2 regions of the Candidatus Marimicrobium litorale genome follow, and region 2 is predicted to be linked to the other one. Evidence: predicted binding sites of a transcription regulator. Region 2 holds the regulator's gene; the other holds the start of a gene.
The links. The regulator sigma-54, encoded in region 2, starts transcription at its own class of promoters, with help from an activator protein. The targets are predictions, from matches to a motif close to TGGCACANNNNTTGCNNT.
Positions count from the first base shown of each region.

Region 1: the regulator sigma-54 is predicted to act here: its motif matches at 2,387-2,404, upstream of glnA (glutamate--ammonia ligase).

Region 1 covers NZ_SHNO01000001.1:2,952,668-2,957,004, reverse strand. Annotated here, with positions in the region: gene typA (translational GTPase TypA) at 1-1,751, opposite strand, end outside; gene glnA (glutamate--ammonia ligase) at 2,512-3,918, shown strand; gene EYC82_RS13345 (DUF4124 domain-containing protein) at 4,070-4,337, shown strand, end outside.
Region 2 covers NZ_SHNO01000001.1:1,838,524-1,842,860, reverse strand. Annotated here, with positions in the region: gene EYC82_RS08215 (HPr family phosphocarrier protein) at 31-300, opposite strand; gene rapZ (RNase adapter RapZ) at 312-1,166, opposite strand; gene EYC82_RS08205 (PTS sugar transporter subunit IIA) at 1,163-1,627, opposite strand; gene hpf (ribosome hibernation-promoting factor, HPF/YfiA family) at 1,638-1,925, opposite strand; gene EYC82_RS08195 (RNA polymerase factor sigma-54) at 1,988-3,523, opposite strand; gene lptB (LPS export ABC transporter ATP-binding protein) at 3,735-4,337, opposite strand, start outside.

The DNA.
Region 1 (4,337 bases), 1.1 Mb from region 2:
CTGTCAGGCGTGACCTCCACCAGTTCGTCATCTTCAATAAATTCGAGGGCCTGCTCCAGCGAGCGCCTCACGGGCGGGGTGAGTGTGAGCGCTTCGTCTGTGCCGGACGCGCGTACGTTGGTGAGCTGCTTCGCCTTGGTGGGATTGACCGGAAGGTCGTTGCCTCGACTGTGCAAACCGACGATCTGCCCTTCGTAGATATCAATGTTTGGATCGATAAACATACGGCCGCGATCCTGCAAATTGTAAATGGCATAGGCGAGCGTTTTGCCTTGCACCATCGAGACCAGAACACCATTGCTGCGGTGAATGATCTCTGCTTCTTTTACCGGACCGTAATGGTCAAAAACAGATGTCATGATGCCACTGCCCGATGTCATGGTCAGAAACAGCGAGCGAAAGCCGATCAATCCCCGGGCAGGAATAATAAAGGCCAGTCGCAGACGTCCCTTGCCATCGGGCACCATATCTTCGAGTTCGCCGCGGCGCTGGCCGATCTCTTCCATCACCGCCCCCTGATGCTGCTCCTCACAGTCGATCACCAGCTGCTCGTAAGGCTCCTGGATTTCACCATCCACTTCACGCCGGATGACCTCCGGGCGGGAAACCCCAAGTTCGAAACCTTCCCGTCGCATAGATTCAATCAGCACTGACAGGTGCAGCTCGCCACGCCCTGACACCTTGAACTTGTCGGGGGTATCACCGGGCTCTACTCGCAGGGCCACGTTGTGTATCAGCTCGCGCTCCAACCGCTCCTTGATATTGCGGGAGGTGACATATTTTCCCTCTTTGCCCGCGAAGGGCGAATCATTAACCTGAAATGTCATGCTAACCGTCGGCTCATCAACAGAAAGGGCCGGCAGCGCCTCAGGCGTCTCGGGGTCGCAAAGCGTGTCGGAAATATTGAGGCCGTCTATACCCGTCACACAGACAATATCACCCGCCTGGGCTGATTCGACATCCACCCGCTCCAGCCCGAGGTAACCCATCACCTGCAGCACCCGTCCCTTCAGCGTCTCCCCTTCCCGGTCGACAACCACAACCGGTGAGTTGGGTGTCAGTCTGCCACGGGTTATTCGACCCACGCCGATGACGCCGACGTAGCTGGAGTAATCCAGTGCACTGATCTGCATTTGCAGCGGCCCCTCGGAATTCACCTGAGGCGCGGGCACGCGCTCTATTATGGTGTGGAACAGGCTCTTCATGTCCGTCCCCATCTCCTCGTGATCGAGGCCCGCCACACCTTCGATCGCGGAGGTGTAGACCACGGGGAAATCCAGTTGCTCCTCTGTTGCGCCGAGACGGTCAAACAGGTCAAAGACCTGGTCGACCACCCAGTCCGGTCGGGCGCCATCACGGTCCACCTTGTTCACCACGACGATCGGGTTCAACCCCTGCTCGAAGGCCTTGGCAGTCACAAAGCGTGTCTGTGGCATCGGGCCATCTACTGCATCCACCAACAGCAACACCGAATCGACCATGGATAGCACCCGCTCTACCTCGCCACCAAAATCCGCGTGCCCCGGCGTGTCAACAATGTTGATGTGGTAGCCATCCCACTCGATCGCTGTATTCTTCGCCAGGATGGTAATCCCGCGCTCACGCTCCTGGTCGCTGGAATCCATCACCCGCTCGGCGCCCTCGCTGCGACGATCCAGTGTGCCAGACTGTTGCAGCAGGCAGTCCACCAAAGTGGTCTTACCATGGTCAACATGGGCGATGATGGCGATATTGCGCAGTTGTTCAATCAAGGGAGGTACCTCTAGGATAGCCGGAGGGCAAAAAGCGCGCGGAGTATACACTATCCCGGGGTGACGGGGCGTTATCTTGGCAGTCTATTTCTGACTTGGTGCTTCAACCAAGATGCCTTTGCGCACGGTATCCCGCGAGTCATGCCCGCACCACCGCAGCAAGCGCACAGGGCTGCGGCCTAGGACGGCAGGGTCAGATCGAATTTTTTTGTCAGGCCCACAGCTGATCCGGGCGGGCATGTCTGGCAATTGCAGCGCACCCGCTGCGCAGCACCCAAGCATGTTATCGCCGGCCCGACAGGGGCGGTTTCCAACCACAGCCTGCCCCAGCAACAGTAAATATCCATGGCGGGGCCAATGGCGCTTGAGTTGCTGTCGCAACGGCTGGGTCACCATGGTGATTTGGGGAAATACTTGACAACGAACAGCATTGGGGCCATAACCACTGCGTCTGATCAGGATGGCTGCACTAAAGACCACCCTGACGATTGCTCGGACCGCACGCTGACCCTGCCCCGACACGTCCCGCACCATATTGGTGCATGCGTGTGCTAATATGGTGCATGTCTCATCAGCCCTGAGCGATGAATGGTGGAAAACTTCGGAATTTCAAAGGGTTGCTGTCAGCGCCATTGTGGCACAGCTTTTGCTACCTCTGACACCACTGATGAATACCTGTGTCGCCCGCACTGTCCGGCGTCAGGAAATGTCGATAGGCCGGCGCACCCGACCTGATTAATGCCCAACTGGAGAACAAACAATGTCCAACGAAACCCTGAAGCTGATCAAAGACAACGAGGCACGCTGGGTCGACCTGCGCTTCACCGATACCCGCGGTAAAGAACAGCACGTCACCATACCTTCCAAAGAGGTCAGCGAAGACTTCTTCGAAGGCGGCAAGATGTTCGATGGCTCGTCCATCGCAGGCTGGAAGGGCATTAACGAATCGGACATGATTCTCATGCCCGACGACTCTACCTCGATACTCGACCCCTTTACCGATGAAGCGACCGTTATCCTGCGCTGCGACATCGTCGAGCCCACCACCATGCAGGGCTACGAACGTGACCCCCGTTCCGTTGCCAAACGTGCCGAGGAATTCCTCAAGTCTACCGGTCTTGGCGACACGGCTTTTTTCGGTAACGAGCCCGAATTTTTCGTCTTCGATGACGTCAAGTGGCACGCCGACATGTCAGGTGCAGGCTATACCATTGGCTCCGAAGAAGCAGCGTGGGCGTCCAACCACTCGTTCGATGAAGGCAACATCGGGCACCGCCCCGGCGTGAAGGGTGGCTACTTCCCGGTACCGCCTGTTGACTCACTGCATGATATTCGTGCGGCAATGTGCGCGGCCATGGAGCAGATGGGCCTGGACATCGAAGTGCATCACCACGAGGTAGGCACCGCCGGCCAATGTGAAATTGGCGTGCGGTTCAACACGCTGGTTACCAAGGCAGATGAAACGCAAATCCTCAAGTACTGCGTGCACAATGTAGCCCACGCCTATGGCAAAACGGCCACCTTCATGCCCAAGCCGCTGGTCGGCGACAACGGTTCTGGCATGCACTGCCACCAGTCCATCGCCAAGGGCAAGGAAAACGTGTTTGCTGGCGACAGCTATGCCGGCCTGTCTGAAGAAGCACTGTATTACATCGGCGGCATCATCAAGCACGCCCGTGCACTGAACGCATTTACCAATGCGTCTACCAACAGCTACAAGCGACTGGTGCCGGGGTTCGAAGCGCCTGTCATGCTGGCCTACTCGGCCCGCAACCGATCTGCGTCCATCCGTATTCCCTATGAGCCAAGCCCTCGGGGCAAGCGCATCGAGGTTCGCTTTCCGGATCCGACTGGCAACCCCTATCTGGCCTTTGCAGCGATGCTAATGGCAGGTATCGATGGTATTCAGAACAAGATCCACCCCGGCGACGCAGCCGACAAGGATTTGTACGACCTGCCCGCAGAAGAAGCGGAATCGATTCCGACGGTTGCTTCCAGCCTGAGCCAGGCCCTCGAAGCCCTCGACGCGGATCGCAGCTTTCTCACGGCTGGCGGCGTATTCACCGACGACATGATCGACGCTTACATCGACCTCAAGCAGGAGGAGGTCGAAACCCTCGATATGACCACTCACCCTGTCGAGTTCGACATGTACTACTCCTTGTAGACCTTCCTGTCAGGGGCCGTTTTTGTGCCCTTGGGAAAAAGGCTCGCTCCGGCGGGCCTTTTTTCTGCCTGCTGCAGCAAGACGACCGGACGGGATGTTCATATATCCACGCCACTTCTGTTACTGTCGTCATTCAGGGGAGGAAAACCGCATGCTCAGAATTATCGCATTTGCCCTTGTACTGCTGGCGCCGGCGGCCGCGGCACAATCCATCTACCGCACGACTGACGAAGTCGGCAACGTGGTCTTCACCGACGCACCCTCCGCCAACAGTCGCGCAGCGGAGCCGGTAGGCCTGCAACCCACCAATACGACCTCTCCACCACGGGCTATTATCCCTGCACTGAAGTCTCCGACAGACACCCCGGCGGTGAATCAGACGTCCTATACGATCGCCATAACCAGTCCTGCCGATGAAA
Region 2 (4,337 bases):
GTAAAAACTAGCGGCGGGCTTGGGTGAGTTCTATTCGGACTCATCAAAAAAATTATCGATCAGGGCCTGCAGGGCACCGCGAGCGACCTCCTCGTCGTCGCCTTCTATCTCGATATCCAGCACGGTTCCCTTGCCGGCGGCCAGCATCATGACCGACATGATGCTTTTACCGTCGATCATCTCGCCGTCCTTGCCAATTTTTATATGGCTGGAGAACGATGATGTGCATGCCACCAGCTTGGCTGCTGCTCTGGCATGCAGTCCGAGTTTATTAATGATTGTTACCTGGGTCTGGATCACGGGCTGACCTATTATTGTAGTTCCCTGTGCCTGACATGGATGTCTGGGTATTGCTGCCGGTAGTGAGTGTAGAGTCGGTTCGCCAGATATACTGACCGATGTTGGCCGCCGGTACAACCCAGAGAGATATTCATATAGCTGCGATTGCCCTGGGCATAGTGCGGCAGCCATTGATCAAGGTAGTGACGTAGATCGCTGTAAAATTCGCCTGTCATTGGCTGGGTGTCCATGAATTCCTGCACTTCGGCGTCGAGTCCGGTTTTTAGTCGCAGCTCCTTAACCCAGTGGGGGTTAGGCAGCATCCTTACGTCGAAGACCAGGTCGGCATCGGCTGGAATGCCCCGCTTAAAACCAAATGACTGTACCAATAGGGACATGCTCCCCGAAGTGGTCCCGAGCAGGCGTTGTTTAATCGCATCGCGCAGTTCGTAGATTGTCATCTGGCTGGTATCAAGCACCAGAGACGCAGTAGTAGAGATGGGTTCGAGCAGCTTGCGCTCTTTATCGATAGCTTCGGCCAGGGGTATGGATTGGGTGCTAAGCGGGTGTCTGCGACGGGTCTCGCCAAAGCGCTGCAACAGGGTGACCTCCTGTGCGTTGAGAAACAGAACCTGGGTCTGAACCGATGACGGCAGTGATGCCAGTATGGCGCCAAAATCGCGCAGGTCTTTCCAGGCGTTGCGTGCGTCAATGCATACCGCGGTGCCGCTGAACAGCTCGAACTCCTCGCCGCTGGTTTTCTTTACCAGCGCGGGCAGCAGTGAAGCAGGCAGGTTATCTATACAGTAAAACCCCTCGTCCTCCAGCTGGTTGAGCGCTGTACTCTTGCCCGAACCGGAACGACCACTGATGATAATCAGTCTCACGCAGTTTTTGCCTGATGGCAGATGAGTTCGTACAGTGCACGACTGCTTCCGGCGCTGCGCAGTTTTTCGCAGAAGCTTGGCACACTGAACAATTGTGCTATGGCCGCCAGAATATCGAGGTGCTGTTGGTGTGCCTCTTCCGGGACCAGCAACGTAAACAGCAGGTCGACCGGCATGTCGTCGGGGGCATCGAAGGGAATCGGCTCCTCGAGACTGATGAGAACGCCGACCGGTGTCGTGCAGCGGCTCACACGGCTGTGGGGAATGGCAATGCCGCCCCCCACCGCGGTGCTGCCGAGCTTCTCTCGGGCGATAAGCCTGTCGAGAACATCGTCATAGGACATTGATCGCTGGTCGTTGCAAACGATTTTGGCGATATTTTCAAACAGTCTTTTCTTGCTGACACTCGGTACACAGCAAACGGTGCGCTCTTGTGTCAGGATCTCGCTTATTGTCGACATAGTCGCGGAATCAATGCCCCCGGTGCTTTTGTTTATGCTTGATGAGCTGGCGATCAAGTTTATCCGCCAGAGCGTCTATGGCGGCATACATGTCCTCGGATTCTGCGTGTGCGAACAGGTCGGCGCCGGCGATATGCACAGTCGCCTCGGCTTTCTGCACCATTTTTTCGACACTGAGAATGACATGAGTCGTCGTGATCTGATCAAAGTGCCGCTGCAGTCGTTCCAGTTTGCTTTCTACATAGGATTTCAGTGAAGAGGATATTTCGAGATGGTGACCGGTGATGTTCAGTTGCATAAAAAACTCTCTTTTGCAGATGGATGGGCAAGACCCGACGCCGGGAGGGCCCTGTATTTAGTTTAGACTAACCTTTTTCGCTCGTTGGACGGAGGAATGAACAGTGTGTCCCTGTACTTGGCAATGGTGCGTCTCGCAACCTCGATACCCTGTTCCTGCAGTAGCAAGGTGATCTTGTTGTCGCTCAGGGGACGCTTGGGATTCTCCGCTGCCACCAGCTTTTTGATCAGTGCCCGTATTGCCGTAGAGGAGCACTCGCCGCCAGCAGTGGTTGCTACATGGCTGGAGAAAAAATATTTCAGTTCGAAAATGCCGCGGGGTGTATGCATGTATTTGTTGGTCGTGGCCCGGGACACCGTAGATTCATGCATATCGACGGCCTCTGCAATGTCGTGCAGAACGAGAGGTTTCATCGCTTCGGCGCCGTATTCGAGAAAGTTGCGCTGGTGCTCTACAATTTTACTGGAGACTTTCATCAGGGTCTCGTTACGGCTGTTCAGGCTCTTGAGAAACCAGCGTGCTTCCTGCAGGTTATCGCGTAAGTAGGTATTGTCAGGGCTGTTGTCTGCGCGTCTGATCAGGCTCGCATAATTGCTGTTGATACGCAATTTTGGTGCAATATCGGGGTTCAATTCGACTACCCAGCGGCCACCGTTCTTGCTGACAAAGACATCGGGTACGACATACTCAACCGCTTCCGGCACGGCGGTGAGACCCGGGTTCGGGTTTAGTGACTGAATGAGGGCCATGACCGCTTTCAGTTCGTGTTCTTTGAGGCGGGTGCGCCGCAGGATCTGGGCAAAATCACTGGTGCCCAGCTGGGGCAGGTAGCGGCTGATGACGAGTTTTGCTTGCTTCAGCCACTCGGTATCGGCGGGGAGCTGATCCAGCTGGATCAGCAGGCACTCCTGTAAGTCTCTGGCGCACATGCCGGCGGGCTCGAATTGCTGCAGGCGATGCAGTACGGCGACTACTTCGTCCTCCTCAATCTCAAGGTCTTGCGATAGCGACTCGTGAATCGACTCGACGCTGCTTAGCAAACGCCCGTTGGCGTCGGTATCGTCGATAACCGCCAGGGCAATGAGCCTGTCAGTGTCGGAGAGGCGAGTCAGGCCGAGTTGCCACAGCAGTTTTTCGCGCAGTGATTCGCTCGGTGTATTGCGGCCTGCCATGTCACCGTCAAAGCCGTCATCTGGCGGAGGTGCTGAGGCCGAGGCGGAAGGGAGCAGGTCGTCCCACTGTGCGTCCACCGGCAGGTCCTCGGGTAGAGTGCCGGCGTCGGTTTGTTCAGCGACACTCCATTCGGTAGTCTCTTCGAGGTCGCCTTTTTCAGCGGTGTCAGTGCCATCCGACTCGAGAGTGTGCTGCGACGCATCCGGCGCTTCGTTGTCGACGGGCTGTTCCGCGCTATCGGCTGGTGTGTCGGAGGTGTCGCTGCCGTCATCCTCTGAGACATCCAGCAGCGGATTACTGTCCAGTGCCTCCTGTATCTCGTGTTGTAGGTCCAGCGTGGACAGCTGCAGTAGTCGGATAGCCTGCTGCAACTGCGGCGTCATCGTCAGCTGCTGGCCCATTTTGAGCTGTAGTGATTGCTTCATGAAAAGCCCGCTTGTCGCATGTCTCCTGCTGGCAATAGTGTCGTGCAGTCAGTATTCAGTTGGAGTGTAGCCCTCGCTGGCCAGCGCTTGCAACAATTGTGGCGTGAATTTTGCTAGGAGTAGCGGTGAGCCGAGGGAAATACTGCCCGGATTTGTGAGGCGCTCTGCAATTGCGAGCTTTACCAAGGGGTGTTGCGGCCCTTTGATGCGGTTACATCTGGAACTGGTCACCCAGATAAATCTGCCGCACGTGCTCATTGTCCAGGACGTCCTGGGCGGTGCCCGACGCGATGATTCTACCCTCGCCGGCGATATAGGCTTTTTCACAGATATCCAGCGTGTCGCGGACATTGTGGTCTGTGATGAGGATGCCGATGCCCCGCGCGCGCAGGTGATTAATGATTTGTTTGATGTCGCTGACGGAAATTGGGTCGACGCCGGCAAAGGGCTCGTCGAGCATCATGAAATCAGGCTCGGTGGCCAGCGCTCGGGCGATTTCAATACGCCGCCTTTCCCCGCCTGACAGGGCCTGGCCGAGGCTGTCGCGCAGATGTTGTACATTGAACTCTTCCAGCAGCTCATCCCGACGTTCGAGGCGTTGTTTTTTGTTGAGGTCGCGTCGGGTCTGCAAAATGGCGAGGATGTTGTCGCCCACCGTCAACTTGCGAAAAATCGATGCTTCCTGAGGCAGGTAACCAATGCCGCGGCGAGCGCGCTGGTGCATATTCAGGCCGGTAATATCGGCGCCGTTCACACTGATACTGCCCTTGTCGGCCGGTATGATGCCGATGATCATGTAGAAGCAAGTCGTTTT